4 regions of the Viridibacillus sp. FSL E2-0187 genome follow, and region 1 is predicted to be linked to each of the others. Evidence: riboswitches for the same ligand, from Rfam matches in the RefSeq annotation. Region 1 holds a riboswitch; each other region holds the start of a gene.
The links. A riboswitch is a leader RNA that binds a small molecule or an ion and turns the genes downstream of it on or off. The one in region 1 is predicted to bind S-adenosylmethionine.

Region 1 (8,177 bases):
AATAATTATGATGGCTTCTCGAAAAAAACCTACAATTTATCTAAAAGAATGCAAAAAGCGAGATGGCTTAAAACCATCTCGCTTTTTCTTATTCTACATTGAAATATCTTGCATCAGGATGTGCAAAAACAATTGCTGAAACAGATGCTTCTGGTGACATCATAAATTCCTCTGTAAGATGTACACCTATATCTTCTGGCTTGATCAAACCAAATAGTTTCGATTGATCTTCTAAATTTGGACACGCTGGATAGCCAAATGAAAAACGCTGTCCTTGATATTTTGCTGCAAAACGGTCACGCATTGTGAAATCTGTGGAATCTGGGAACCCCCATTGGTCTCTAATTTCTTGATGGATGCGTTCTGCAAAACCTTCTGCTAATTCTAGAGCTGTTGCTTGGAATGCATGACTTTCAAGGAATTTCCCTTGCTCTTTCAAACGCGCTGCAGCCTCACGTACACCGTGTCCAGCCGTTACTTGCATAAAAGCAACATAATCCATTTCCCCACTATCAACTGTTTTTAAGAAATCAGCTAAACATAAGTACGGTGTCTTATTTTGACGTGGGAAAGTAAAGCGCTCAATAACGGTCTTACTATCTTTTGGATCATAAATGACTACATCATCTCCGTCTGCTTGTGCAGGAAAGAATTGATACATACCTGATGGATTTAACATACCTGATTCCAAGAATTCTGTTACTAAATCATATAATTCAACTGCTCGAGATTCACCTTTTTCAAGCATTTCATCGCTATATCCTCTTAAACCTAAGTGATGGCCAATTAATGTTCGCATATTCACATATGGATATAAATGGGATACTGAATAGTCTTTTAATACGTGACGTCGTAAATCAGTCGGTACAAAAACCGGTGCATCTGAACGTACTGTTTTAATCGGTTTTTCTGCTACAGCAACTGCTGGTCTTGCAGCGCGCTTTTCTTCTGATGCTGCACGTTTTTCAATTGCGTCTTCTAACTCATGTAGCAATTTACCTTTATCATCACTTTGCAGTCTGTTAGCTAACTCAAGACCATGCATTGCGTCTTTTGCATACATTACTGGACCATCGTATTCTGCCGCGATTTTCGTTTCGGTAAAGCGTCTTGATAATGCCGCTCCACCTACAAGCATTGGAGTAATGATGCCTGCATCCTTGAAATCTTGTGCAGTAATCACCATCTGCTGTGCTGATTTTACGAGTAATCCCGATAATCCAACGATATCTGGATGTTCTTTTTTAATAACTTCAATTAGTGCTTGAGGTGTAACTTTAATACCAACATCAATTACCTTATAACCATTATTACTTAAAATAATATCAACAAGGTTTTTTCCGATATCATGTACATCACCTTTAACCGTTGCTAATATTACTTTCCCTTTACCAGTGTCATTTTCATTTTTTTCCATGAACTGTTCTAGGAATGATACAGACGCTTTCATAACTCCAGCACTTTGTAGTACCTCGGCTACGATTAACTGGTTGTCATTGAACAAACGTCCAACTTCAGCCATTCCTGTCATCAAAGGTCCATTAATAATTTCTAACGGTGAATCGTACATGTTCATTGCAGCTTCTAAATCAGGGATTAGCCCTTCTTTTGTACCTTCAATAATGTAATATGCTAGTCGCTCTGGTACTGTTTTTGGAATATCATCTTCGGTCTTTTCTTTCTTTTTGTCACGATAGAAATCTGTGAAATCAGCAAGTGTCTTGTCGTTTGTTTTATAGATTAAATCATTTGCTAAGTTAATCTCAGCTTCTGGAATTGAAGCATAGCGCTCTAATTTCTCTGTATTTACAATAGCGTAATCCAGCCCGGCTTGTGTACAGTGGTATAAGTACACAGCGTTTAATACTTCACGTCCAACTGGAGGTAAACCAAACGATACATTACTAACACCTAAAATAGTTAATACTCGCGGCATTTTTTCTTTGATTAAGCGAATGCCTTCAATTGTTTCTTCAGCTGCTCCTATATATTGCTCATCACCCGTGCCAACTGGGAACACAAGAGGATCGAAAATAATATCTTCTGGTGCGATTCCCCATTTGTTCACTAGCAGGTCATAAGAACGTTCAGCAACTTTTAATTTACTATGGCGGTCAACAGCCATTCCTTTTTCATCAATTGTACCGATAACGATAGATGCACCGTATTTTTTTACTATTGGTAACACAGCATCATAACGCTCTTCTCCGTCCTCTAAATTGATAGAGTTTATGATTGCCTTCCCTTGGGAATATTTTAGTGCTTCTTCGATTACCTTTTCATCCGTTGAATCGATTACAAGCGGAACTTTTACCTTCTTTACTACTTCCGTCATGAAGTTTTTCATATCTTCAAGTTCATCACGGTCAGGGTTTGCTAAGCAAATATCCATTACGTGCGCACCATTTTTCACCTGAGCACGAGCAATTTCTGCCGCTTCTTCAAATTTACCTTCTATAATTAAACGCTTAAATTTTCGCGAACCAATAACATTTGTACGCTCTCCAACAAATAAAGGGCGCATTGAATCATCATAAATAAGCGGTTCAATTCCAGCTACGACATGACCATGCTCAGCTTCAGGCATTTGACGGGGCTGCTTATTTTCTACTACTTTACGGATTGATTTAATGTGCTCAGGCGTCGTACCACAACAACCTCCAACGATATTTAACCAACCTTTATCAGCAAAACCTTCAAGCTTTTTTGACAAGGATTCTGGAGTTTCATGATAATGCCCTTCTTCATCTGGTAAACCTGCATTCGGATAACAACTGACATAGCTTGTTGCTAATTCTGAAAGCGAGCGTAAATGATCTGTCATAAATTCAGGGCCAGTAGCACAGTTCAACCCTACTGATAATGGTTTAATATGTTCAATTGAAATATAAAAGGCTTCAATACTTTGCCCTGCGAGAGTAGTTCCCATCGGTTCAATTGTTCCCGAAATCATCACAGGTAGCTCTTTACCAAGCTCTTCAAATGCTTGTTTAATACCTAAAGTACCAGCCTTAACATTCAGCATATCTTGACTTGTTTCAAGTAATAATAAATCCGCTCCACCTTCAACTAATGCCTTTGCTTGTACGTAAAAGTCATGTAATAGCTCATCAAATGTAATACCACCCGTTACTGATAGGGTTTTAGTCGTTGGTCCCATTGCGCCAGCAACATATCGAGGCCATTCAGGCGTTGACAATTCATCCACTACTTTTTTAGCAATTTGCACTGCTAATATGTTTATTTCATGCGCTTGACCACCCAGTGCATATTCATTTAATACCACAGGAGTCCCACCAAATGTATTCGTACTAATAATATCTGAACCTGCCTCTAAATAAGCGCGGTGTACATTTTCGATCACGTCAGGTCGTGTAATATTCAAATATTCATTACAGCCATCATATTCATCCCCACCGAAATCCTCTGGTGTTAAATTAGCATTTTGGAGCATAGTCCCCATTGCACCATCTAATATAAGAATATGTTGTTGGAGTCGTTCTTTAATTGGTTGCTTTAACATAGTTGTGATCTCCTACTTTCTGTTGGTCTAGCTCTTGAATATAATGAATCAATTCTACTGACATGTCGTAACGTGTAAATGGCGTAATGATATAAATGCCGTTGAATAACTCTGCCGCTGTATCAATTAATTCTTTCGCAATCGCTATACCTTCTGCGGTTGCAAGGTTTTTATCATCACCCGTTGCACGCATTCTTTCAAGCACTTCATCAGAGAGCTTAATTCCTGGTACTTCATGATGTAAAAACTCTGAATTTCGGATACCTGTTAGTGGCATGATTCCTATGAAAATAGGGGTTTCTAAATGTTTAGTAGCCTCATATATCTCTATTATTTTCTCCTTCGTATATACAGGCTGTGTGATGAAATAATCTGCTCCACACTCAATTTTCTTTTCTAATCTTTTTACAGCTCTATCAAGCACCCGTACGTTAGGATTAAATGCAGCTGCAATTGAGAAGTTAGCCTTTTTACGCAAAGGTTTACCTGAGAATGATATTCCTTCATTCAACTGTTTGATTAATTGAAGTAACTCTAAGCTTGAGACATCGTACACGCTAGTTGCACCCGGGAAATCGCCCACTTTTGTAGGGTCTCCAGTGACTGCTAAAATTTCATTAATACCTAATGCATCTAGCCCCATTAAATGCGATTGTAAGCCGATGAGATTGCGATCACGACAAGTAATATGTGCAAGGGAACGAATATTATTTTGCGTTTTCAAAATTGAGCCCATTGCCATGTTACTAATACGAGGTGATGCCAACGAATTATCAGCCATAGTGACAGCATCAATACCTGTAGAGTTGAGTATTTGCGCGCCTTCTATAAATGCGGTCGTATCGAGATGGCGAGGTGTATCAAGCTCTACAATGATTGTACGTTCCCTTTTTGCCTTTTCGTGAAGTGGCTCATGATGATCTGGAGTAGCTTCTTTAATTTCGATTACTTTTTTCTTCTTTACAATTTTATTTTCAATTGGGGGTAGATCAGCAATACGTTTTTTCACAGCCTCTATATGCTTCGGTGTCGTACCACAACATCCACCAATTAAGCGAACACCTTGGTCACGTAGCAAAACACCAGCACGACCAAAATAATCAGCCTCCGATTCGTAAACAATCTTGCCATCTTCTACATCTAGCAAACTAGCATTTGGATATGCAGATAAAAATGCTTTGGATGGCAATTCAACATCTTCAAACGCTTGGATTGTATGGTGTGGGCCTAAACGGCAGTTTACTCCGACAATATCTGCACCCAAAGCTTCTAATTGGTGCAGTGCATCATTTAACAATAAGCCATTTTGTAAAATACCTGGTTCATGCATTGATACTTGGGAGATGATTGGTACGTCAGTTAATTTTCTCAAATGTTTCACTACAGATGAAAGTTCCTCAAAATCATAGTAAGTCTCTAATAATAAACCATCAGGATTACCAGCTAATAGATACCCCGCCTGCTCATCTAATGCCGCTATAATCTCATCTAGTGTTGCTTCACTTTTACGAATACCGCGAATACCACCAATTGTCCCTAAAACAAATTGGCCTCCTGGTGCTGCAGCACGTTTTGCAATGGCGATTGCCGATTCATTAAACTCCTTTACTGAGCTTTCTAAACCATAACGTTCTAATTTAATGGCATTCGCTGTATACGTATTAGTCTGAATAATGTCAGCGCCTGCTTTAATATATTGTTGATGTATATTTTCAATCACTTCAGGCTTAGTAATATTTAATTCCTCATAACAATAGTCAATTCCGTAAGAATATAATAAAGTGCCCATCGCACCGTCAGCTGTTAACACTTGTGTTTGCAATTTTTCAAGTAGTCCCATTAAAATCCCTTCCTTTCTACATAAAAAAGCCTTCTTATGGATAAGAAGGCTTGACGATTACGATGTTCGCTCCTTCTTATCTTTTCGGACAATCTGTAAATCCGCTGGAGTTAGCACCTGACCAGATGGCTGGTTGCTGAAGCTTCAAAGGGCCAGTCCCTCAGCTTCTCTTGATAAGAAATATTTATTTAATTGTTAGAATAATTAAAAGAATCATAACCCTAGAAAAGAATATCGTCAAGAGGATTTTTTGAATTGTAGAAAAACTCTGTAATATACGTATATTTTGATTACAAAACAAAAAAAGAGGTATTTTGGTGATTACGTATTAAAACGTCAATCTTGCCTTCATAACTATTTATTTGCAAAAATATTATTGGCTGATGTCTTATCATAGCTCTTTATTTCAACCAATATCCCTTGAATAATCAGTCGTTTAGAACCATCATAATTACATGTTACAAGCGTTATCATTTTTTCCTTTGAATCATCAATCACATCAATTTGCTCCGGTTGTACAATATGCATTTTATCAATTTTATATTCATAGATTTTTTTAAAATCAGTTACATAAACTCGCATACCTTCCTTAGCATTTGTAAGAGGGCTAAAGAGTGCCTTCCCATTATTCATATTATGACCTGCTAAGGCATAATTAGCTTTACCCATCTTTTGTTCAGGTTTCATCGTACCAGCACCAATGGCTAAGTTTGTATTCGATACACCATATAAAATGGGTAATCGCATATTCACTTGAGGTACACTAATAGCTCCTATGGCATTTATTTTCTTTTGATTGAATTGTGCCTGTACAACATCTTTTACATTTAAATCATCCACTTGCTGAAAATCAAATGATGCATCCGGATTCTTCATCGCCAATGCTATGTCTTGTTGCTTAATCGTCGCCTTCGACATATTCGAAATGAAATACCCCATGATAGGTTGATAGAAAATAAATACTAAACCAATTACTAGCAAGAGTATGCCTAATATTAAACTTCCCTTTTTCCTCATGTTACCCACCTTCTTTTTACTCATTCATTTTATAGTAACAATTCATTTAGCTTTTTCAAGCGGTTAGATATATCGTTAAAATTTATCCAAAAAGAAAGAGCTAAAGAAATTGGTATCTCCTTAGCTCTCTTCTACCTACCTTGATAATTTTGCTAGAATTGATTCTGCTGTTTCTTTCCCATTCTCAATACAAGGACCAATACCTACACCGTAATAAGAACAACCTGCGAGCAATATATTGTCATAGCTAGAAGTCATTTTAGTTGATAAAGTTTCTACTGTTTTTGCATGACCAAGATGGTAAACAGGCATTAAATCATTCCATTTTGTCACATCTACAACAGAAGGCTGCGCTTCTATCTTCAAGCTTTTTGCAATATCATCTAAAGCGATTTTAGTTAATTCTTCTTTACTTAAATGCTTCATATTCTCAAAATCTGGATTTGAATTTTTATAAAATAAACGAACAAGTAATTTGCCATCTTTTGAAGTATGGCTCCACTTACGACTTGTCCATGTACAAGCATTACATTTGACGTCACTATTTTCAGACACAATAAAACCTGTACCATCTGCAGGTAATTGACTATCAGGAATGTTAAAACCTAAATAAATCGTAATTAGTGAGGCATTACTAAATTCATTGAAGTTCTCATCCAAATTTGGATCTTTTAATAGCTTTTTAGTTACATCATGTGGTGTTGTTAACACAATGAAATCTGCTTCAATTGCTTCGTGATTATCAAATGTCAGTATATATTTTTCATCTCTTTTTTCGATATGATTTGTTGAAACGCCTTTTAATATTGTAACGTCTGTTAGCTTCTCTTCAAAACGAGTAAATAAAGAAGATAATCCATTTTTAAAGGATATGAATTTTTTATTTGCCGCTTTTTGAAATTCTTCTTTATGTGCGCCAAACCCTTTAATAATGCTTCCGTACTGCTCTTTATAATCGAGTAAATAAGGTAAAGTTGAAGCCATTGTCAACGTATCTAATTTTCCTGAATAGACCCCTGATAACACTGGAGCAATTTGCTTTTCAACAAGTTCTTTTCCTAAAAAATGCTCTAAGAAAGAACCGATTGAGCTATCCTTTGTAAAATATTCATTAGGCAATTCTAAATCTTTTAACGCCTCTTTTTTTCCTTCTTCTGAAACTAATGTGCTACTTTCCAGAGACTCTACACTTGTAGGAATGCCAAAAACGCTGTCTGCTGGAATTGCGTGCAATGTATTATTTGTGTAAATATACGAAATTCCTGTACCATTATATACAAGGTCATCTTGTAATCCTAAATCTTCTACTAAAGGCATAACACTAGAATGACGTGCAACAATCGAATCTGCACCCGTCTCCAATATAAAGCCGTCCTTTTCGACAGAGTGCATTTTACCGCCTAAGTAGTCATTCTTTTCTATCAATACTAAATTTATATCTAAGCCTTTTTCTTCTTTTTCCTTTTGTAAATAGTGCATAGTAGAAAGACCTGTTATACCGCCACCAACTACAACAACTGTTTTCAATATATTCACTCCTCATAGCGGATTCTGTTTTATTTTAATTGGTTGTTTGTAATTCTAGTATAAACTTTCATTTTCAAAACTGTCATGATATCCATCACTTATTTAAGTACTTATTTGCGAACGTTTACATCTTTGTCAAAATTAACGTGGTCTTTTCGTAAATAGTCTTGAAAGTTTCTTTATCCAGTACATTTTTCTAAAAAAAGGGTAATGAATAATTACTTACTTTTCTATCGATACTTTTTTTGAAGGGAGCTTTTTATGGATTTA
Region 2 (8,177 bases), 340 kb from region 1:
ATGGGTAGTTTTCAATAATTTGTTCAATTGATTCTTTACGTTCATTCGTATCAGTAATTTGAGATACAAATCGTTTTGTAACGTCTGCTTGTGGTGATTGGAATACTTCTAGGACATCACCATTTTCAACAACTTGTCCAGCTTCCATTACCGCCACGCGATGACAAATCTTACGAATGACATGCATTTCATGTGTGATAAGTACGATTGTTAAGCCTAATTTTTCATTGATATCAACTAATAAATCTAATATTGAATCCGTAGTTTCAGGATCAAGTGCTGAAGTAGCTTCATCACAAAGCAATACTTCTGGGTTATTTGCCAGTGCTCTAGCAATACCTACACGTTGCTTTTGACCACCTGATAATTGAGAAGGATATGCCTTTTCTCTGCCTTTTAAACCGACTAATTCAATAAGTTCTAATACCTTTTTCTGACGTTCCGCCTTAGATAAACCTGCAATTTCTAATGGAAATGCAATATTCTCTTCAACAGTACGTGACCAGAGTAAATTGAAATGTTGGAAAATCATACTGATTTTTTGACGTGCATTACGTAACGCACTTCCTTTAATCGACGAAACTTCCTGACCATTCACAACAACTTTTCCTGTTGTCGGTTGCTCCAAACCATTTAATAAACGAATGAGCGTACTCTTACCCGCTCCGCTGTATCCAATAATGCCGAATATTTCTCCGTTTTCAACAGATAAATTCACATTTTTGACAGCGGTTAACTCTCCGTTAGCAGTTTTATATTTTTTCATTACATTTTCTAACTGAATCACTGTCATACCACCTTTATTTTAAAACTAAAAAGTATGCACTTTCTACTGGCATCTCTTAGAAACTAAAAAAACCCTTCTGCAGATTAACAGAAGGGTTTAACGCAAAGCTATATACGTAAAACCGTTCTCTCATCTTCCAAAGTAAATACTTTGTGTGATTTGGCACCGTGCCATATAAATATGACGGTTGCCGGGCTTCATTGGGCACTTCCCTCCACCTCTCTAAATAAGAGTAACGACTATATTTAATTAGTTATGTTTGCTACTTTATCACGCTATTGCTTTAACGTCAATCGTTTTGACGTAATTTTTCAAACAAAAAAGGTACTGATTGAAAGGCATAAATTTTATCGTGAATTTTCCCGTTTTTCGAAATAATCAAACACGGAACACTTTCTACTTCATAATCAAACGCTACATCTTGTATATAATTCAAGTTCGCTTTACCAATAGGAATATCGCTAACGACATGCTCTACTACTTCCATCATCTTCGACGCAACTGCACATGTACCACATAATGGTGTATACAAATAAAAAGCCGAAAGCGAGGAGGTTTTCATAGTTTCTTCCCATTGTTCACGTGACCATTCTTCCATCTTCTTCATTCCTATACTATTAGATATTCTTTATGAACTGTAAAATTTGCCGCCAATAATATTCTAGCTAAATGTCTTCTAGGAGTAGCTTCTACTTGTTTATAAGTAGAGGAGGTGTGTAGGTGACGAGCATTTGGGAACTCTCTTTTAAAAAGAGCACGGAGCTTATCACCCGATGAGTCAGCATCAAAAAATGCATACATTTCGCAGTCATCATATGGTGCCAAAATCTCTTCTAATCGGCTTGCACTAACTGTTCCATTCGTACATATTATCGGAATGTTCTCTGCTAATATTGGCGCGATTCGCAACTTATCTTGGCGCCCTTCTACGATAATCAGTTTGTTAAAAGTCATATATACCCTCCTAACAAATACTTTTTGTCGTTTACCAAGTTTAAAAAAACGCCGAGCAAATGCACGGCGTTTTCAGATCTTATTCTTCGATAATTGCTTCGTATTGTTCTGCAGTTAATAATGCATCAACTTGAGCGTTATCAGCTGGTTCAACTACAACCATCCATGCTTTATCGTATGGAGATTCGTTAACGAACTCTGGGCTTTCTTCAAGCTCTTCGTTAATTTCAACAACTTTACCAGAAATCGGTGCGTAAAGTTCTGATACAGTTTTTACAGATTCAACACTGCCGAATGGTTCGTCTGCTACTAATTCGTCGCCAACCTGTGGAAGTTCAACAAAAACGATATCGCCTAGTTCAGATTGTGCGAAATGTGTAATACCGATACGTACTTTTCCGTCTTCAGTTTTTACCCATTCATGTTCTTCAGAATAGCGTAAGTCTTTTGGTGTGCTCATGAATACCCCTCCAAATATGTAATTATATTCACTTTAAGTTTGACATATTTCCATTGTAAAAACAAGCATATGTCTGTGTTATTTCCATGTCTGTTCAAAGTCTGATTCTTTAAATCCTAACGTCACTTTTTTACCGTCTGTAACGATTGGACGCTTGATTAACATACCATCCGAAGCAAGCAATTCTAATTGCTCATCTTCCGACATATCAGCCAGTCGATCTTTCAATTGTAGATCTCTATACTTCATCCCTGAAGTATTAAAAAACTTCTTCAATGGTAAACCACTAGCATCTAGATACTGTTTTAATTCCTCTTTAGAAGGTGTTTCTTCAACGATGTGCTTATCTGTATACTTTACGCCATTTTCGTCTAACCATGCTTTTGCTTTACGACAAGTTGTACATTTTGGATATTGAATGAATAAAATAGACATATACATGCTCCTTTTTCCAAACTATTTAATTCTATTGTAGTGGGAGTATAGTATACAAGCAAGAAATCCGAACACAAAAGTTGTGTTCGGATTCTCAACTAGCTTATTTTAGACAACAAATTTCTCAGCAGCAATTAGTTTAACTGATGCTTCACGTTTCTTCGCAATAACATTGTAAGGATTGTTACGAGTAAGTTTGCGAAGCGCAGATAACATCATACGAGCATTGTCTCCGTCTACAGCTGTAATGATTGTTTCTTTTGCTTCTTTTTCGATTTCTTCAAATGCTTCTTGGCAGAAGATTTGAGTATATAGTAATTTTTGGCTTGCTTTGTCTAACCCATCACGAGCAATAGCTTTTTCTGTACGTAACACAGTAGATTCCATTGCAAATAATTGGTTAGCGATATTCGCAATGTTCACTAGTAATTCTTGTTCGGCATCTAATTTCGGGCCATATTTTTGTGCAGCAAGACCAGCTGCTAATAGAGCGATTTTTTTCGCATTTTTCACAAGATGCTTTTCTTGTGCTAATGGCTCATCACCAATTTCTTCAGGCATTAGCATTAAAAGCTCTTGTTGTAGGCTCTGCGCTTGTTGCAATAAAGGTAACTCACCTTTCATTGCTTTTTTCATAAACGTGCCAGGTATGATGAAACGGTTAATTTCGTTTGTTCCTTCAAAAATTCTATTAATACGTGAATCACGGTAAATGCGCTCTACTTCATACTCTTGCATGAAACCATATCCACCATGTAATTGCACTGCTTCATCAGCGATATAGTCAAGTGTTTCAGAACCAAAAACTTTATTGATAGAACATTCAATAGCATATTCTGCAATTGATGCTGCAATCGCTTTACCGTCTTTTTGTTCTTCTTCACTTAATTGACCCATACGATCTTCAAAGTATCCTACTGTACGGTAGATTAAACTTTCAGTAGCATATAATTTTGAAGCCATTGTTGATAGTTTTTCTTTCGTTAAATTGAAAGATGAAATAGGTGTTTTAAATTGTTGACGTTGGTTTGTATACGAAATCGCTAATTCAAGAGCACGCTTTGATGCACCAATTGATCCCACACCTAATTTGTAACGACCGATGTTCAAAATGTTAAATGCAATAATGTGACCGCGCCCTACTTCACCAAGTAGGTTTTCAACTGGTACTTTTACATCTTCTAAAATTAGTGTTCGAGTTGAAGAAGATTTAATCCCCATTTTCTTTTCTTCTGCACCGACAGAAACACCTGGATAATTGCGTTCTACTATGAATGCTGAGAATTTATCGCCATCAATTTTCGCATATACGATGAATACATCAGCAAAACCAGCGTTTGTAATCCATTGTTTTTCTCCGTTTAATACATAATGTGTGCCTTCTGCATTTAGTTTTGCTACTGTTTTTGCACCTAATGCATCCGACCCAGAACCTGGCTCCGTTAATGCATAAGCTGCAATTAGCTCACCAGATGCTAGCTTAGGTAAGTACTGTTGTTTTTGCTCCTCATTACCAAATAATACGATTGGTAATGAACCAATTCCAACATGTGCACCGTGTGTAATAGAGAATCCGCCAGCTACTGACATTTTCTCAGCGATTAATGCCGATGTTACTTTGTCTAAGCCTAATCCTTCATATTCTTCAGGTACATCTGCGGCTAAAAGACCAAGTTCACCAGCTTTTTTCAATAATCGTACAGAATGGTCAAACTCATGATTTTCTAAGTTTTCAACGACTGGTAATACTTCATTTTGCACATAGTCCTCTGTCGTTTTCGCAATCATTTTATGCTCTTCAGTGAAATCTTCTGGCGTAAATACACGATCAAGTTCTACATCTTCAGTTAAAAAGCTACCGCCTCTAATGATATTCGCTAATTTCTCTGTCATAATAATCGCTCCCCTTTTGTGTGTTATTTATAGAATTTCAAATACGCCAGCAGCTCCCATACCGCCACCGATACACATTGTTACTACACCGTACTTTTTACCTTGACGTTTTAACTCATGAATTAATTTCAGTGTTAAGATGGAACCTGTAGCACCAAGCGGATGCCCTAATGCAATTGCACCACCATTAACATTGACTTTTTCAAGGTCGATGCCCAGTTCACGCACCACTTGAATTGATTGTGAAGCAAAAGCTTCGTTAATTTCCCATAGGTCAATATCTTCGATAGATAGGCCCGCAATTTTCAGCGCCTTCGGTACAGCAACTGTTGGGCCAATCCCCATAATTTCAGGAGGTACCCCGCCTACTGCAAAGGATAAAAATTTCGCCATCGGCTTTAAGCCTTGTGCTTCAGCCTCTTCACTGTCCATAACAAGTACTGCTGCTGCACCATCTGAAGTTTGTGAAGCATTTCCTGCTGTTACACTTCCAGTTACTGAAAACGCTGGGCGTAATTTCGCAAGTGTTTCTTGAGATGTACCAACACGTACACCTTCATCCATGTCAAATGTGAATTTTCTCTCTTGCAAATTATTCCCCGCATCCACGTATCGTTGTACGACTTCCACTGGCACGATTTCATCGACGAATTTACCTTCTTGAATTGCTTTAGCGGCTAATTCATGTGAACGAACAGAAAAGGCATCTTGATCCTCGCGACTAACATCATATTTCTTAGCTACTTCTTCCGCTGTATGCCCCATACTCATATAATATTGTGGCGCAGTTTCCGCTAAAGTCGCATTAGGTCTAATCACATTGCCCATCATTGGTACTAGACTCATAGATTCAATACCGCCTGCAATAATAGCCTTTGAATGTCCAAGCATAATACGTTCTGCAGCATAAGCGATTGATTGTAAACCTGATGAACAGAATCGATTAACTGTTACAGCTGGCGTTGTATCAGGTAGCCCAGCAAGCGCTCCTATATTACGCGCAATATTCATCCCTTGTTCTGCTTCTGGCATAGCGCAACCAAGAATTAAATCATCTATGTCCCCTTCATAACCCGCTCTTTGTAATGTCTCTTTCACAACTAATGCTCCAAGATCATCAGGACGAATAGTTGCTAAAGATCCTTTTTTTGCTTTTCCAATAGGTGTTCTTGCACCTGCTACAATAACAGCTTCACGCATAGTAGATTCCCCCTTAATCACTTCTCTAAAACTAGTTGCGAAGTGGTTTACCTTTCACTAACATATGTTGCATTCTAGCTTGTGATTTTGGCTCTGCTACAAGGCTTAAGAACGCTTCACGCTCTAAATCTAGTAAGTATTGTTCATCCACTAATGTGCCGTATGGAACTTTGCCACCTGCTAAAACAAAGGCAAGCTTTTTCGCTATTTTCAAATCATGCTCACTAATGAAGCCTGATTGATACATTCCTTGTGCTCCTAATAATAATGTTGCATAACCAGTTTCACCTACAACCGGCACCTTAGTTCTAATTGGCGCTGTATAACCACCCTCATATAATGCCAATGCTGCTTGTTTGGCGTCATATAGTTGGTGATCAGAGTTAACGCTAATACCATCTGCAAAGTTTAAGAAGTTATTTTCTCTCCCTTCCTCAGCAGATGTTGAAACTTTCGCCATTGCGATAGATTCAAATACTTTGTTTGCGATATTTTGATAATCGACTTGTACTCCATTTGGTAATCCTTTTAAATGCTTTAAGTACAATTCTTTATTACCACCACCGCCAGGAATTAGACCTACCCCTACTTCCACTAGACCCATATACGTTTCCATTGTTGCTTGAATATGAGCTGCTGGTAAACAAACTTCAGAACCGCCACCAAGTGTCATTGCAAATGGTGCTGCTACTACTGGTTTTGAACTGTACTTAATTTTCGTCATCGCATTTTGGAAACCACGAATCGTGAAGTCTAATTCGAAAATGTTGTCATCTTGAGCTTCCATAAGAATCATTCCTAGGTTGGCACCAACGCAGAAGTTCTTCCCTTGGTTACCAATAACAAGCCCTTTGTAATTTGCTTCTACCTCATCAATGGCATAATTAATCATTTGTATAACATCTAAACCGATAGCATTTGCTTGTGAATGGAATTCCAGTAATGCAATGCCATCCCCCATATCGATTAAGCTAGCTCCTGAATTCGATTTAATAACACCGTGTTTTTTCTTATAGCGCTTTAAATCGATTGCTTTTTCATTAACCGGTACTAGCTTGTAATCTTCACCGTCGAAGTAAGCTAATCCTTCCTCTAGTTCTTTATAAAAAGTTTCATAGCCTTTAGCTAGTAAACCTTTTACGAAGCTAGGAATCTCTTTACCTTCAGCAGTCATCTTCTCAACTGATTTCTTTACACCAATTGCATCCCAAATTTCAAATGGTCCTTGTGCCCAGCCGAAGCCCCATTTCATGGCGTTATCGATTGCTACAATATCATCGGCAATTTCACCATGTAACTGCGCTGAGTAAAGTAAAGTTGGTGCTAGCACATTCCACAATAGTTCTCCTGTACGGTCATCAGCATATGTTAACAACTTCACTTTCGCTCTTAATCCTTTTTGTTGCTTTGCCATTTCAATTGAAGGAGTGCGGAGTTTTTTTACTGGTTCATATTCAAATGTATCTGTATTTAACTCTAATATCTCTTTTCCCTTTTTAATGAAGAACCCTTGACCTGACTTGGCTCCAAACCAGCCATTATCAACCATCTTCTGAATATAAGCTGGTACTTCGAATACTCGTTGCTCTTCACCCGTTGTTTGATCATAAACGTTTTTTGCGACGTGAACGAAAGTATCTAAGCCGACAACATCTAATGTACGAAGAGTTGCTGACTTTGGACGGCCAATTAAAGGTCCTGTAACAGAATCTACTTCACCAACTGAATAACCACGTTCTTGCATTTCACGTAAAGTAACAAGCAAGCCATATGTACCAATCCGATTAGCGATGAAGTTTGGTGTGTCTTTTGCTAGAACGACACCTTTTCCTAGTTTGTCTTCTCCAAATTCCTTCATAAATGCCACTACATCAGGACAAGTATTCTTTGCCGGAATTACTTCAAGCAGTTTCAAATAGCGTGGTGGATTGAAGAAATGAGTGCCTAGGAAATGCTTTTGGAAGTCTTCTGAAAGACCTTCAGCCATTGCATCAATACTAATGCCAGATGTATTAGAACTAATAATTGTGCCAGGTTGACGAACTATATCAATTTTTTCATATAAACTCTTTTTAATAGCTAAGTTTTCAACGACAACTTCTATAATCCAGTCCACATCTTTTAGTTTTTCAAGATCATCCTCGAAGTTCCCAACTGATAATAACGCTAAGTTTTTCTTTGCAGTTAACGGTGCTGGTTTTTGTTTCAAAAGCTTTTGTAATGCTGTATCTGCGAATCGATTACGTACGACCGAACTATCTAAAGTAAGCCCCTTTGCTTCTTCCTCTTTAGTCAATTCCTTTGGTACGATATCAAGCAAAATTGTTGGAATACCAATGTTTGCTAAATGGGCTGCGATCCCCGAACCCATTACCCCCGAACCTAATACAGCTGCTTTCTTTATTTGATAAGCCATGAGCAAATCCTCCCTTTTCCCCTTTTTGAATG
Region 3 (8,177 bases), 440 kb from region 1:
TGTAAAGCATGAGTTGCACGTGGCATTCCACCTGGTGCTCTCCCCATTCCTGCATCTATACGCCCTGGGTATAAGGCTTCTAATAACTTAAAATTCTCTGCAACTTTATATGCTGAGTAATGTGGTAGCATCACACCACCTGATCCAATGCGAATACTCTTAGTTGCTGACGCTAAATGAGATATTAGTATTTCAGGCGATGAACCCGCTAAAGTTGTTGTGTCATGATGTTCTGAAACCCAGAACCTTGAATATCCCCATTCCTCTGCTTTTTGTGCTAAAACAGTTGTTTGTCGCAATGCCTCGACAGCATTGGAACCTTCAGAGATGGGTGACTGGTCTAATATACTTAATCGAATGTCCAAAAAATCGCCTCCTAGCTAAAGAGTACCGAAACATATAAAATAACACCAATAAAAAGTACTAAGGGTAAATGGAATACCCTTAGTACTTAGAATGTTACTCTGATTTTTTATTTTTATTGTAGTTAACCCAGAAGTCTGCATTTTTAATACCTAATTGTTCTGGATTAAACACAGGGTCTTTTCCTTGTTTCTTCTGGGCTTCATAGTCTTTTAATGCAAGTAAAGCTGGCTTCATAATAAATAGTATACCTATGACATTTACCCAAACCATTAACCCTAATCCTACATCACCTAGTGCCCATGCTATAGTAGAAGTTTTTACTGTCCCATAGAATACGGCAGCCAAGAAAACAAATTTCATTACCCAAATCCATAACTTTTCTGCCTTTCCTTTAAATAGATACGAGATATTTGTTTCTGCTATATAGTAATATGCCATTACAGTTGTAAAAGCAAAGAAGAATAAAGCAATGGCTACAAATTCTGAACCGAATCCTGGTAAAGCAGAGTCCACTGCGTATTGTGTATACGCCGCACCAGCTTCAATATTAGACGCTACAATCCCTTTACCAAAGTCACCTTGATGAAGGAATGTTGCATTCGCTTCATCATAAACATTAAAAGTCCCTGTAAATAAAATCATGAATGCTGTTGCTGAACAAACTAATAACGTATCAATGTAAACGGAAGCCGCTTGCACGATACCTTGTTTGGCTGGATGGGATACTTCTGCTGCTGCTGCGGGATGGGCTCCTGTACCTTGACCAGCTTCATTTGAGTAAATACCACGTTTTACTCCCCAGGCGATTGCAGCTCCAATGATCCCCCCAAAGGTTGAATCCAGAGCAAAGGCATTTGCAAAGATTAATTTAAATACTGCAGGTACTTCAGAAATATTCATTAAAATAATCACAAGGGCCATTAAAATATAGGCAATAGCCATAAACGGTACAACATATTGGGCTACTTTTGCAATTGATTTAATACCACCAATAATAATAATTGCTAATAAAACAACGATGATAAGTCCGGAAATCCACATTTTAATACCAAAAGCACTTTCCATTGCCCCTGCAATTGCATTAGTTTGTACGCCAGGCATTAAAACTGCCATTGCGATTAATGCAATAACGGCAAAAACTATACCAAAGCTTTTCTTCCCCAAGCCTTTTTCAATATAGAAAGCTGGACCACCACGATATTGATCATCTTTTTCTTCCTTGTAAATCTGAGCGAGTGTCGATTCAACGTAAGCTGTAGCGGCTCCAATAAAAGCGATAGCCCACATCCAAAACACTGCACCCGGTCCGCCAAATGCAATAGCTGTAGCTGTACCTGCAATATTACCTGTTCCTACACGACCAGATAGCGCAATCGACATAGCTTGGAATGAAGAAATACCTTTTTTTGACTTTTCTCCTTTAAACATAAGAACACACATGTCTTTTATCAATCGAACTTGTAAAAATCGTGTAATGATTGAGAAAAGTAAACCTACTGCGAGTATGCCATAAATCATCCACGGTCCCCATAAAAAGTCATTCAGAAGCGAAACGAAACTCTCCACTTATTCTCCTCCTTTTTTAATTTTTAGTTAAAACTTCGTATTTTCTTTTTAATGATAGGAATATAAAATTTATAAAAAATCATTAGTGGATATATGTTACATTCTGATATATAACTAAATTTCATAATCCGTAAACCATTATATGTGTTATATATCAGAAAAATCCGAAGGGTATACATTATTATTTAAGGATAGAGCTTTATCTTTTAATTATTAAATCAATATTTTCCCAGTACACTCAATTAGAAAATATTACTCTCTTCTCCACTTATAGCAAAGCAAAAATCCTTAACAAAAAAAGGCGTCTCTTTAGTCATTTACAGACTAAGAGACGCCCTATTATATTGTGAAGATCTTGATATCATTTATGGATATTAAACTCCATTATCGAAAAAACAATTCATTTATCAGTTAAATGCTTATTTTCTTTCTTTATTTTTTTGTTCCCAGAAATCAGCATTTTTAATACCTAATTTAACGGGATCAAATTGAGGATCAATCCCCTGCTTTTTCTGCTCTTCATAATCTTTTAATGCTATTATAGACGGTTTCACCAAGAATAATAGCGCGATAATGTTTACCCAAACCATTAGCCCTAGACCAATGTCACCTAAAACCCAAGCTAAGTCCGATGTTCGAACGGCACCATAGAAAGTCGTAGCAATAATAATAATTTGCACGACACGTATGCCAACTTTCTGCCGCTTCCCTTCAAACATATAAGCAATATTCGTTTCAGCAATGTAATAATAAGCCATTGTCGTTGTAAAAGCAAAGAAGAATAATGCAATGGCAACAAAGCCTGAACCTACCCCAGCACCTGGGAATGCACTGTCGACCGCTGCTTGAGTATAAGCTGTTCCTGCGATAACACCGGGAGCATTTTCAACTAAATATTCACCTTTACCATCATCTAATTGGACATTATACATACCTGAAAATAGGATCATAAATGCTGTTGCCGTACAAACTAAAAATACAGCTAAGTATACCGAAGCTGTTTGTACTAGACCTTGTTTTACCGGATGAGATACCTCAGCAGCAGCTGCTGGGTGAGGCCCTGTACCTTGTCCAGCTTCACTTGCATAAACACCACGTTTTACTCCCCACGCTATTGCAGCACCTACCATCCCACCAAAAGTAGAGTCTAGACCAAACGCACTTCGAATAATTAAAGAAAATACTTCAGGTACCTTCTCAATATTAATAACAATAATAATGGCTGCAACTAGAAGATATCCTAACGCCATAAACGGTACGATAAAAGAAGCTACTGAAGCTATACGTTTTACGCCACCTAAAATAATGGCACCTAAAATAACACAAACTACTAAACCTGAAATCCAATGTTTTATACCAAATGCAGTATACATCGAGTCAGCGATAGCATTTGACTGCACGGTTGGTTGTAAAAATGCCATTGCAACAACTGCTGCTACAGCAAAAATCATTCCTAACCAACGCTTCCCTGTACTTTTTTCGATATAAAATGCTGGTCCACCGCGATAAACACCGTTTCTTTTTTCTTTATATATTTGTGCTAAAGTTGATTCTACATAAGCGGTTGCAGATCCGATGAAGGCAATTACCCACATCCAGAAAATTGCACCCGGTCCCCCAAAGGCAATTGCTGTAGCAGTACCTGCAATATTACCTGTCCCAACACGACCAGATAACGCCATAGATAATGCTTGGAAAGAGGATACACCTGCTTCAGATTCTTTACCACTGAAAATTTGTTTAAACATGTCTTTCAATAAACGGACTTGTACACCTTTTGTTAATATAGTAAATAATAATCCGACTAGTAGAATACCGTAGATCATCCACGGTCCCCATAAAATCTCATAAACACTGGTAATAATGGCTTCCATCTATTGTCCCCCATTGATCATAATAAATTATTCCATGAATAATATATATTGCCAGTTTCAAATAAAAGAAAAATTAATTCTATTAAAATAGCAATTGTTATGTATTATATATCAAAACCATAAAATTGGGAATATACCTTATGTGTTATATGACAATTGAAATCGGTTACAAATAAAAAAGACGGAATTCTGTAAAATTCCGTCAATGTTTAAATAATATATCCAACTGATTTTAATGTATTAAAGATAAAACTTTCCATATAGGCATAAATGTCTTCACGTTCAGGTTCTTGAAACAAATCATGATAACAGGCTTTCCATTCCTTATATTGATACTCTGATAAACTTTGTTGCGCGAGCCATTTTTTACTATACGCAATATCCGCTATTTTATCATTGCCACCAGTCATTAATAAAATCGGGATATTTGGAAATACCGTTTGTTGTGATATTCCCTTCATGAAACCATGAAGTTCACGGTACCAATTGACAGTAATGACATCATTATAGTAAATATCATCTTTTTCTTCTTTATAAAATTCATAGCTTCTCGTTAAGTGTTTAATATTGATTTCATGATTGATTTTCAGATTGCCTGTCAGTTTACTTAGACCTGTTAAAGCATTTGATAATTTTGATGGTTGGTGTTTTAAATGCATCCAAGGTGACGTTATTATCACACCCGTACATTCGTACTTGAATTTTTCAACAACATGGATTCCTAATATAGCTCCTAAACCATGTCCCACTACAAATACAGGTAAGTTATATGTTAAAGCTGCTTGCATTAGTTGTTTAACGAATGTTTCGTAACTTTTAAATTCTTCACTGTGCACACGTTTATGTCTACTATCCTCTCCATGTCCAGGTAAATCTCCTGAAATAACATGTATACCAGACGTTCTTAAATTTTCGATTAACCATGCATAACGACGATGATGTTCGTATGCACTATGTATAATTACAGCGACAGCTCTTGCTTGGCCTTCCGTTTCCCATTTCCACATTACTATCTCACCTCATAAATTCCTATGTATATATTAACGTATTCTGCCTATTTCAGTTCCATTCATTGCTTCCTTTTGTTACGATAATAATACATAATAACTTGAAATGAGGCGTTTTTCGATGATTTATCCATTTAGAGACAAAAAACCATCTATTGACCCATCTGTATTTATCGGTGATAACGTAATTATTACTGGCGATGTTACTATTGGACCTGATTCTTCTATATTTTACAATACAGTTATTCGTGGAGATGTTTCACCTACGATTATTGGACGCAAAGTAAATGTACAAGATTTATGTTGTTTACATCAAAGTCCTGCATATCCACTAATCTTAGAAGACGACGTGACAATTGGACATCAAGTAACATTACATAGCTGTACTGTAAAAAAAGGCGCTCTAGTTGGGATGGCTTCAATTATCCTAGATGGTGCTGAAATTGGTGAAGGTGCATTTATAGGTGCAGGCAGTCTCGTTTCACAAGGCAAGAAAATCCCCCCAAACACTTTAGCATTTGGACGCCCTGCAAAAGTTATTAGAGAGTTAACAGAGGAAGATAAAAAAGATATGGACCGTATTGTCAACGAGTATTACGAAAAAGGCCAATACTATAAATCACTTCAAAAATAGTTCAATCAAGTTGCCTGAGTATCGTTTTTTAAACGATTTCTCAGGTTTTTTATTCTCTTACTATGAGTTTCTTCTATATTAAATAAAAATATCCCGAACTACAATGATTACTTAAATAATCAATGTGTAACTCGGGATATTTTATGTTATTGCGATTTTTTAGATTGAATTATAGTCCCGCTTTTTCTTTTAAAACGGCAGCTTTATCTGTAGCTTCCCAAGGAACATTCAAATCTGTACGGCCGAAATGACCATAAGCAGCTGTTTGTTTGTAGATTGGGCGACGTAGATCAAGCATTTTAATAATACCTGCTGGGCGTAAATCAAATAATTCACGAACCCACTCAACTAAATCTGCTTCTTTTACTTTTCCAGTACCAAATGTATCGATTGCAATTGAAACTGGTTGTGCAACACCAATTGCATAAGCCAGTTGTACTTCACAACGCTCAGCAAGTTCAGCTGCTACGATATTTTTTGCAACATAACGCGCTGCATAAGCTGCAGAACGGTCAACCTTAGTCGCATCCTTACCAGAGAAAGCACCGCCACCATGACGAGCATATCCACCATAAGTATCTACGATAATTTTGCGTCCCGTTAAGCCTGCATCACCTTTTGGTCCACCAATTACAAAACGACCAGTTGGGTTGATGAAGTATTTTGTTTTTTCGTCTAGTAATTCAGTAGGTACAACTGGAGCAATTACACGTGCTTGTAAATCCTCTTTAATCTGCTCTAATGTTACCTCTGGATCATGTTGAGTTGAAATAACAATTGTATCCACACGAACTGGACGATTATTTTCATCATATTCGATTGTTACTTGTGTTTTACCATCTGGACGTAAATAATCTAACTCTTTTGTTTTACGAACTTCAGTTAAACGTCGTGCTAATTTATGTGCCAAGCTAATAGGTAGAGGCATTAACTCAGGTGTCTCGTTACATGCGTATCCGAACATTAAACCTTGGTCACCTGCACCAATTGCTTCTATATCTTCATCTGACATTGAGCCTTCGCGTGCTTCAAGTGCTTGGTCAACGCCCAATGCGATATCAGCTGATTGCTCACCAATTGCCGTTAAAACAGCTACGTTTTCGCCATCAAAGCCATATTTACCACGTGTATAGCCGATTTCCATTACCGTTTCACGAACGATTTTAGGAATATCAACATAAGTTGATGTTGTAATTTCTCCTGCTACTAATACAAGACCCGTTGTTACTGTAGTTTCACACGCTACACGTGCATTCGGGTCTTTTGAAACGATTTCATCTAAAATGGCATCCGAAATTTGATCACAAATTTTATCTGGATGTCCTTCTGTTACACTCTCTGATGTAAACAGTCGACGGTTTGTCATTTGGTTTCCTCCTATTATCTGCGAGATTGCCTCGGAAATGATACGGTACTCATTACCCATGTTAGTTCTTTCCAGTAGGATTGAACGCCAAGCCGTTGCTGCCTTTAACACGAGGATTCTAGAAAGTGCCACTATATATAAATAGAACCGCATAAATTACAATTACTTATTAAAAATTTAGGAATTGGTCTATTTTAAATAAAAAAACCCTTCCCCCCATTATTACTAATGAGTGGAAGGGAATAATTCATAAGCACCTTTCACTCTTATCGTTCAAGGATTAAATCCTTGCATCAGATTGAGCACCAGCGCATCACATAAAATCACAATGCAGGTTGCCGGGTTTCATAGGGCCTGACCCTCCACCAGCTCGGGATAAGAGTATCCGTTCAATTTCTCATATTAGAACATTATAGCTTAGTTGTCAACTTCTTTTTTATTTCTAAAAAAAAGTACAACTTTCATAGAAATTATATGGTAATTAGTATAGATTATTTAGCTAAATGTGTTATACTAATTTCCGAAATGAATTATAAATCCCCTCTAATAAGAGGAATAATATAAAAAGGATGGTACGTAAAACGATGAATTCAGTAGAAATTACGAATGAACTGAAGGAATTATTGAAAGGTGAAAATATTCTTGAACAACTTTCAGTACCACAATTAACAGAAAAAGCTACTTCACGCGGTGAGGCAATCCTAACTGTTGATGGTGCAGTCAGAGCAGTCACAGGAAAATATACAGGTCGTTCTCCTAAAGATAAATATATGGTTGAAGAAGATAGTTCGAAAGACAAAATTGATTGGGGTAAAGTAAACAGACCAATTTCGTCGGATATCTTCGACTCATTATACACTAAAGTAATAAACTACTTAAAAGAAAAAGAAGAATTATTTGTATTTAAAGGTTTTGCAGGTGCAGACCCAGCATCTCGATTAGCTATTCGTGTAGTGAATGAATACGCTTGGCATAACCTATTTGCACATCAATTATTCATTCGTCCTACTGAAGAGGAATTAGAAACTCATGAAGCTGACTTCACAATCGTTTCTGCTCCAACTTTCAAAGCGGACCCAGCAGTAGACGGTACTGATTCAGAAACTTTCATTATCGTTTCCCTTGAAAAACGTATCATCCTTATTGGCGGTACTGAATACGCTGGAGAAATGAAAAAATCGATTTTCAGTATTATGAATTACTTATTACCACAACAAGGTATTCTTTCAATGCACTGTTCAGCAAACGTTGGTGAAGCAGGCGATGTAGCATTATTCTTCGGTTTATCTGGAACTGGTAAAACAACTTTATCAGCAGATGCAGATCGTAAACTAATCGGTGATGATGAGCATGGTTGGTCTGAC
Region 4 (8,177 bases), 2.0 Mb from region 1:
CGAAATAACCTGCTGGTAACTGGGCCATCGCCAAAAGTACCCAACCTAGGCCAGTATTGTAGGCAACACCTGGTCCGCCAATAAAGCTACCTGCACTACCGTAAGTGGCCATCATTGTCATCGCTAGTAAGAAGCCACCCATTTCACGTCCGCCAAGGAAATATTCTTGCAAGAACGAATTTGATTGCATGACTTGGCGATTTGCCCATATCCCAATTCCAAATATAAGTACAAGAAAAACAACTAATGGAATAATTACTTGCCAATGTATCATTTGTGTTCACTCTCCTCATCGTCAAATGACACTTCTGTGAAGAGGAATTTAATAACAAAAACTATCAGGATGACCATGAAAATAGTACCTGCAATACAGCTATAGAAAAACCATGCTGGAAAACCAAATACATATGTATAAGAAGAAGGATCTCCTGAGCCCATCCCATAAGCAAAGCCAAACCAAATACTGAAGTTGATGATTACAAGAATCACCCCAATGATAGCTTCCCGATGCGCAATTTTAAATCGCTTATCATTCATATAACAATCTCCTTTATGACAAATCACAACATATCAAAAATAAGTTGCTTTAATAATAATACGTTCTCGTTTAAAAAATTGAAAGTATAGAGTTTAGTTTACATAATAATATTATGTAAACTAAAAAATATTGATATAATAATACCTATTTATATATTTAATGGATATATTTACATAAATAGTATTTTTGGAATCAAAAAAGGAGGATTAGCTAAGAAAAAACATCACTTGCAGTGACAAGATGTTAAGGAAAATATAAGTAAAACACATATAAAAAACGCCTCTAAGTTAACTTTCTAACTTGGAGGCGCTTTAAAACTTAAAGTACGCTTAATTTATCATCTTTTAAATCACTGATGAACATACAACCGGGTCCGTGGGTAATCATAATAGCTGGTTTACTTTCCATCGCTACTGCTTGAGGTGTAACGCCACAAGCCCAAAATACTGGTACCTCGTCTTCTTTGATTGTTACAGCATCTCCAAAATCAGGCATATTCACATCTGTGATCCCAATTTGGCTTGGATCGCCAATATGAACTGGGGCACCATGAACATCTGGGAAGCGAGAAGTAATTTGTACAGCTCGGATTGCGTCAGCATGTTTCATAGGACGCATACTAACAACCATTGGGCCTTCAAAAATACCTGCTTTTTCGCATGGGATATTCGTTTTATACATAGGTACATTACAACCTTCTTCAATATGTCTTACTGGAATTCCACTTGCAAGTAGTGGCGTTTCAAAAGTAAAGCTACATCCTAATAGAAAACAAACCATATCATCTTCCCAATAATCTGTAACATCGGTTACTTCTTCAGTGAAAACACCATCACGATATATTCGATATCTCGGTATATCTTTGCGAATATCTGAACCAGGAGCAATAGAGTTAGGTGTAAATGACCCAATATCGGATACATCCACTAGTGGGCAAGATTTGGGATTGCGTTGACAGAACAACAAGAAATCATACGCATATTCTTTCTTTAAAATCACTAAGTTTGCTTGTGTATAGCCTTTAGCCATTCCCGCTGTTGGTCCTGTCAGTTCACCATTTCGAATTAATTTTCGAATAGCAGTTGGAGCCATTGTATCGAATTGTGTCATCATATTTCCCCACTTTCTTTACTAGCTAAATAGTTTAGGTAATTCGACAATAAGTGTTCGAACGCTAAGTACAGCCATAACGACTACAACAAAAATACCAGGAATCGTTAACCACATCGGATGCTTATAGTTCCCAACAACATCTTTTTTATATGCTGCGATTAATAACGTACCAAGTGCAAGCGGTAAGATTATTGCATTGATTGCCCCTACTAAAACTAGAATTTTCACAGGTTTACCAACGAATGCAAATGTGATAGTTGATACCACGATAAAGCCAATAATAACCCAGTTATGATACTTTTCAATCATTGGGTGGAATGAACGAATAAATGATACAGATGTATATGCAGCACCGACTACAGAAGTAATCGCAGCTGCCCACATAATAACACCAAACATACGATAACCAATTTCACCTGCAGCTAATTTAAAGACAGAAGCAGGTGGGTTAGCAGGGTCAATTGCCAAACCTTGATGTACTACACCTAATACCGCTAAGAATAGTGCTACACGCATAATACCAGTAGCAGCAATACCTGTTACTGAACTTTTCGTTACATCAGGTAAAGATTCTACTCCTTTAACTCCTGCATCTAGTAAACGGTGGCCACCGGCGAAAACAATGTACCCACCAACTGTCCCACCAACTAAAGTTACGATTGAAAGGATATCCAGTTTTTCTGGTGTAAATGTATTTGCTAATGCATCACCAACTGGTGGCGATGTTGTAAAAGCAACATACATCATAAGTAAAATCATGATAAAGCCAGCTGCTTGTGCAACCTTATCCATCGCTTTACCTGCTTCTTTTACAAGAAAAATGAAAATTGCAAATACTGCACTAATAACTGCGCCCATAATCGGATCCAAGCCGAGCATAGCATTCAATCCTAGACCAGCTCCAGCAACGTTTCCGATATTAAAAGCTAGTCCACCAATAACAATCATGATGGCTAATACAAGACCTAAACCAGGAAGTACTTTGTTGGCAATTTCTTGACCACGCATACCTGATACTGCGATGATACGCCATACATTCATTTGAGCGAAGACATCTAAAATAAGTGAAACTAGAATAACAAAGGCAAAACTAGCTCCTAATTGTTGTGTAAAGACCGTCGTTTGTGTTAAAAACCCTGGTCCAATCGATGATGTTGCCATTAGGAAGGCAGCTCCTAATAAGACGCTACGTCCTACTTTCTTTCTGCCTTGTCCTTGATCTAAGCTAACCTTTGTCATATGAAAACCCCTTTTTATACGTGAAATGCTTGAACGTTGATGTTATTTTTCTCCAATGTGTTTCGTATATATTTTGCAAATGCAAGTGCATGTATTCCATCCCCATGGATACAAACAGTATCTGCTCGTAATAATACTTTCGTTTGTTGTTGAGACTCAATATAACCTTCTTTGACCATCGTTACGACTTGATTTACAGACTGTTCCTCGTCTGTTACTAAAGCATCTGATTGTGTGCGTGAAGTAAGTGAACCATCCGCTTGATATGTACGATCAGAAAATACTTCATGAGCTGTTTGAAGACCAAGTTTTTCTCCTGCCTTCGTTAACTCACTTCCAGCTAATCCGAATAATACAAGCTCAGGTGAGACATCATATACAGCTTGTGCAATAGCTTCAGATAATGCCTGATCTTTCGCAGCCATATTATATAATGCTCCATGAGGTTTTACGTGCTGCATTTTCTCGCCGAATGTTGATAAAAACCCTTGTAGTGCACCAATTTGATATACGATCATGTCATAGCCTTCTTGAGGAGTAATTTGCATTGGGCGACGTCCGAAGCCATTTAAATCAGGCAAACCAGGATGAGCACCAATTTTTACACCTTTAGCTATAGCCATTTTAACTGTTTCCCTCATCACTGTTGGGTCTCCTGCATGGAAACCACATGCTACATTAGCTGAAGTAATATAATTTAAAATTTCTTCTTGTTCCCCTAGTTTGTATTGACCAAAACTTTCTCCTAAATCGCAATTCAAGTCTACACGAAACATTTTCTCAGCCCCTTACTAATTCAAAATTGATTTAATGTCAGTTTTTCTAACACAAAATTTATATTATCACTAAATCATTATTCTGAAAACATTTATTTTTGAACTTTCTCACAATAATGAATTATCAATTGTAAATAACTTACTTGTCATTTACTATTATCTATCTATATGATTATATTGTTTAATATGCAAAATGAGGGGTTGTACGTTATGGGAGAAGAATTTAAACACGTGAAATTTAAACCTTTGGGTGATTCAGCAGTAATGGTTCAGATTGGGAATACAATTGATCCATCAAACTGCACTATTTTACAAAATTTAGCATCATTACTTGAAGAACAGCCATTTGAAGGGTTTATAGAAGCTGTTCCAGCATATACAAATATTACAATTTACTACAATCCATATACACTTTTTAAGGTTAATGGAAATGTAACATCATATAGCTTTGTATGTCGGTATGTACAACAACTGATTACTCAAATGACAACAGTTAAACAACACACGCAAAGAGTAGTTGAAATACCCGTTGTCTATGGTGGTGAATATGGTCCAGACTTAGAATATGTGGCCGAAATTAATGGTTTAACGACAGATGAAGTCATTCAGTTACATAGTGCAAATGATTGTCTTGTTTATATGCTTGGTTTTGCACCTGGTTTTGCTTTTATGGGAGGCATGAATGAAGCTATAGCAACACCTCGAAAAGAAACACCTAGACTTGCCATTCCTGCACTTTCGGTTGGGATTGCAGGCAAACAAACAGGAATTTACCCATTTGAAACACCTGGTGGCTGGCAAATCATCGGTCGTACGCCACTCGATTTATTTTTACCAAATGAAACACCACCTTCCCTATTGCAAGCAGGTGATTGTATTCGCTTTAAACCAATATCTGAAAAAGAATACAAACAATTGAAGGAGACAAGATCATGACAGTTACAGTCGTTAAACCAGGTTTATTAACTACCATTCAAGATCTAGGGAGATTCGGGTCACAAAAATATGGAGTCATCGTTAGTGGTGCTATGGATGCTTATTCATTAAGAATTGCGAATATTCTTGTAGGTAACTTAGAAAGTGAAGCCGTACTTGAGGTTTCATTATTTGGGACTGTATTACAATTTAATGATGACCATCTTATTGCACTAACAGGTGGAGATTTAACAGCAACGATTAATAATGAGCCTGCACCACTTTGGCGTCCATTTATAGTGAAAAAAGGAGACTTATTAAAGTTTAAAAGAGCCCACAAAGGTTGTCGTGCTTATGTAAGCTTTGCTGGCGGTATTCAAGTTCCTATTATAATGAATAGTAAAAGTACATATTTAAAGGCGGGAATGGGCGGATTTGAAGGTAGAGCATTGCAAAAGCAGGATGAAATAAATATCGGACCTTATACTAAAAGTAATAAAGAAATACATCAATATGCAATACAACTAGTAGGTCCTGCTTCTTGGTCTGTAAATTACAACGAATTAATCTCTTTAAAGCAACAGCAAACAATACGTGTGATGCCTGGTACAGAGTGGGATAGTTTTACCACTGAAAGTCAGCATTGCTTAACAAACAACCCTTACACGCTTTCTACAGAAGCTGATCGTATGGGGTACCGCTTTGAGGGGCCAGCGTTATCATTGACAGAGAAATTCGAATTATTATCAGAGGCTGTGACCTTTGGAACAGTTCAAATCCCACCAAGTGGTAAACCGATCATTTTAATGGCCGATCGTCAAACAACTGGTGGTTATCCGAAAATGGTTCAAGTCATCACAGCTGATTTAGCTAGTCTTGCACAGTTACAAACAGGCGCTAAAATCCGATTCAAGCTCGTAACATTAGAGGAAGCTCAACAAGCATTAATAGCTAAAGAGCAAAAAATAAAAACTATCGCTACTGCTATTCGCTGTTCTGCAAAGCTTTCTTAACATGTAAAAAGTTTTGTCCAACAAAAATATAGAAGAACAAAGAGAAAGAGCATGTTTTGAATGAAGATTATTCAAAACATGCTCTTATTATTTTTATATCTTTGTATATTTACTTATAACTTTAAAGTCATAAATAAACTATTCGGATCCTCAATGTAATTAGAAAAAGGCTTACAATATTGAAACCCTTTTTTCAAATACAGCCTCTTAGCAGGTTCATAAACCTCCATTGAACCTGTTTCTAAACTTAATCGCTTATATCCACGGTACCTAGCCACTTCAATAATATGCTCAAGAATACTTCTTGCAACGCCTTTCCGTAAATATAATGATGCAGTACTCATTTATTTTATTTCACCATGGTGTGCATCCAGTTCTTTTAGTGCTCCGCAACCTGCTAATGCGCCTTCTTTCCATGCACTACAGAAAGTAATCTCTGGTTTTTTTATTCCTCGATATTTAACTCATGTATACTTTCTGGTGGAGAATTTAGTGCCATACCTTGGAGATGCTCCTCCAGTAACGCCTTAACGTCATCACCTGATAAATCATCAATTCTAATATCCAAAGAATACACCTCTCAGTTTCTATTATTCATTTGCAAGTACATTCAAGGTACGTACTTAAGGCAGGATAGCAAATGAGCGAACTGGGAAGCCAGAAGCCTTTTCAGGTTTAGGTACGATGTTAAAGATGACAGCCCCTTTTGCGGGTAGCTGGTCTAGATTAGTTAGCAACTCTACTTGATATGTATCTTGTTCCAATACATATAGTTCACCTAGTAATGCATTGTTTTGACGGTATAAAATGCTAGAATCCGTATCAAAAGTTTCATGTCCTACTGCTTTAATATGACGCTCTTCAAACAAGAATTTTAGCGCATCAACCGACCATCCTGGTGCATGTGGATTTCCCTCAGCATCAAAGTTATTGAATGCTTCAACATTAGGCCAGCGTTTGCTCCAATCCGTACGAAGAGCAACAAATGTACCCGCTTCAATTTCACCGTGTTCGGCTTCGAATTTCAAAATATCTTCAACTGAAATCGTGAAATCATGATTCTCTGCTGCATCTTTTGAATGATCTATTACAATGAGCGGCAATGCAAGTTCTTTTAACTCTAATTCTTCTAAATAACGAGCATCACGAACAAAGTGAATAGGTGCATCTAAATGTGTTCCATATTGTCCAGCAAACGAGAAATTTTGAGCAAAAAAACCATCATCATGTGAAAATAAAGTTGTTTTTTCCAACCCATTGAATGCGTTGAAACGGGGTGTTTCTGCTCCAAAAGTATGTGTTAAATCGATCCATTTCTTTTCTTTTAACGTTTGTAGTGCATTGATTAATTCTGTTGACATATCCATCACCTCATCATTTTTTTGAACAAAAAAACCTCTTCTTGATAAGAAGAGGTTGACGATACGTCCATGCACTCTTCTTATCTTCAAGCATACGCTTCTGGAATTAGCACGGTACATCGTCCGTTGCTGAGATTTCACAGGGCCAGTCCCTCCACCTCTCTGGATAAGAAAAAAGTTATTTTGTTGATTCTTAATTTACAACTATAGAAATCTATTGTCAATAAAAATTTAGAAAATTCTTTATAATATATGATTTTTATAATCAATTATGATAGCTTTCTTCTACAATAATAGTGTAATATGCGCTCTAGCCTTGTTTGATGCCAAATGGCCAAATGCTAACCGCCTACTATCAAGAGGCTTTGTAAAGGGCACTGAGCCACTCTCAGTGCACGTTTAGCTGAAACTGACTTAGTTGATCCTCAAAACTATAAAAATCTCGCGATAGCCGGCTACAATTTATATAATATATTTGTTAAGTTCTTACTACTATAAGAAGCAAAACTAAATACTAAATAAATTAGATAATAAACAAACGTTTTGAATAAAAATTATAAAAAAAGTCACCCCAGCGTATTGGGTGACCTTTTGTCTAGCTTTCTATATATAACACTTCCCTAAATTCTCGATACATACAATTCATGTAATTTTGCGGAAAATTCATCTGTCGGTAATGGCTTACTAAAGTAATATCCTTGTGCAAAGTCACATAGGTTTTCACGGACGATATATAATTCATCTTCCGTCTCTACCCCTTCAGCAACCACCTGCATACTTAATGCATGTGCTAATTTGATAATAGCAGTCACCATTGCGACATTACTAAGCCCTGATTTTAAACCATGGATGAACGATTGATCGATTTTCAATACATCAATTGGAAACTGTTTTAAATAGCTTAGAGAGGAGTATCCTGTTCCAAAGTCATCAATAGCGATGATTACACCTAGAGCTTTTATTTGATTAAACGTTTCAATTAATTCCTCTGTTTGATGCATTAAGCTCATTTCGGTAATTTCCAACTCTAAATTTTTTGCTGGTAAACCTGTATCTTGTAATACTGCACGTAAATTGTACACAAAATTTCTTTCCTTCAAATGAATAGGCGAAATATTAACTGAAATACGAATATCAAACCCATATTCATCAAGCCACTTCTTCATTTGTTTACAAGCCCTTTTCAATGTCCATTCACCAATAGAACTAATCAATCCACACT

Region 2: linked by a shared signal. The riboswitch ahead of MHH85_RS01735 (methionine ABC transporter ATP-binding protein) and the one ahead of MHH85_RS00115 (bifunctional homocysteine S-methyltransferase/methylenetetrahydrofolate reductase) in region 1 are both predicted to bind S-adenosylmethionine.
Region 3: linked by a shared signal. The riboswitch ahead of metK (methionine adenosyltransferase) and the one ahead of MHH85_RS00115 (bifunctional homocysteine S-methyltransferase/methylenetetrahydrofolate reductase) in region 1 are both predicted to bind S-adenosylmethionine.
Region 4: linked by a shared signal. The riboswitch ahead of MHH85_RS09605 (cyclase family protein) and the one ahead of MHH85_RS00115 (bifunctional homocysteine S-methyltransferase/methylenetetrahydrofolate reductase) in region 1 are both predicted to bind S-adenosylmethionine.

The regions. Positions count from the first base shown of each region.
Region 1 covers NZ_JBBOVG010000001.1:27,446-35,622, reverse strand. The annotation lists gene metH (methionine synthase) at 89-3,523, opposite strand; gene MHH85_RS00115 (bifunctional homocysteine S-methyltransferase/methylenetetrahydrofolate reductase) at 3,504-5,363, opposite strand; SAM riboswitch class I at 5,437-5,543, opposite strand; gene MHH85_RS00110 (class A sortase) at 5,718-6,380, opposite strand; gene MHH85_RS00105 (protoporphyrinogen oxidase) at 6,516-7,907, opposite strand; gene MHH85_RS00100 (Na+/H+ antiporter) at 8,169-8,177, shown strand, end outside.
Region 2 covers NZ_JBBOVG010000001.1:366,545-374,721, reverse strand. The annotation lists gene MHH85_RS01735 (methionine ABC transporter ATP-binding protein) at 1-787, opposite strand, end outside; SAM riboswitch class I at 914-1,020, opposite strand; gene MHH85_RS01730 (thioredoxin family protein) at 1,077-1,385, opposite strand; gene MHH85_RS01725 (hypothetical protein) at 1,397-1,741, opposite strand; gene gcvH (glycine cleavage system protein GcvH) at 1,821-2,201, opposite strand; gene MHH85_RS01715 (arsenate reductase family protein) at 2,280-2,636, opposite strand; gene MHH85_RS01710 (acyl-CoA dehydrogenase family protein) at 2,745-4,529, opposite strand; gene MHH85_RS01705 (acetyl-CoA C-acetyltransferase) at 4,557-5,729, opposite strand; gene MHH85_RS01700 (3-hydroxyacyl-CoA dehydrogenase/enoyl-CoA hydratase family protein) at 5,761-8,145, opposite strand.
Region 3 covers NZ_JBBOVG010000001.1:471,139-479,315, reverse strand. The annotation lists gene MHH85_RS02340 (LLM class flavin-dependent oxidoreductase) at 1-365, opposite strand, end outside; gene MHH85_RS02335 (alanine/glycine:cation symporter family protein) at 460-1,932, opposite strand; gene MHH85_RS02330 (alanine/glycine:cation symporter family protein) at 2,352-3,806, opposite strand; gene MHH85_RS02325 (alpha/beta hydrolase) at 4,016-4,813, opposite strand; gene MHH85_RS02320 (gamma carbonic anhydrase) at 4,935-5,447, shown strand; gene metK (methionine adenosyltransferase) at 5,617-6,813, opposite strand; SAM riboswitch class I at 7,077-7,195, opposite strand; gene pckA (phosphoenolpyruvate carboxykinase (ATP)) at 7,398-8,177, shown strand, end outside.
Region 4 covers NZ_JBBOVG010000001.1:1,978,669-1,986,845, forward strand. The annotation lists gene panF (sodium/pantothenate symporter) at 1-271, opposite strand, end outside; gene MHH85_RS09570 (YhdT family protein) at 271-537, opposite strand; gene MHH85_RS09575 (putative hydro-lyase) at 857-1,648, opposite strand; gene MHH85_RS09580 (NRAMP family divalent metal transporter) at 1,670-2,890, opposite strand; gene MHH85_RS09585 (LamB/YcsF family protein) at 2,905-3,666, opposite strand; gene pxpB (5-oxoprolinase subunit PxpB) at 3,877-4,602, shown strand; gene MHH85_RS09595 (5-oxoprolinase subunit C family protein) at 4,599-5,594, shown strand; partial or broken gene MHH85_RS09600 (GNAT family N-acetyltransferase) at 5,708-6,162, opposite strand; gene MHH85_RS09605 (cyclase family protein) at 6,218-6,955, opposite strand; SAM riboswitch class I at 7,033-7,128, opposite strand; gene MHH85_RS09610 (putative bifunctional diguanylate cyclase/phosphodiesterase) at 7,576-8,177, opposite strand, start outside.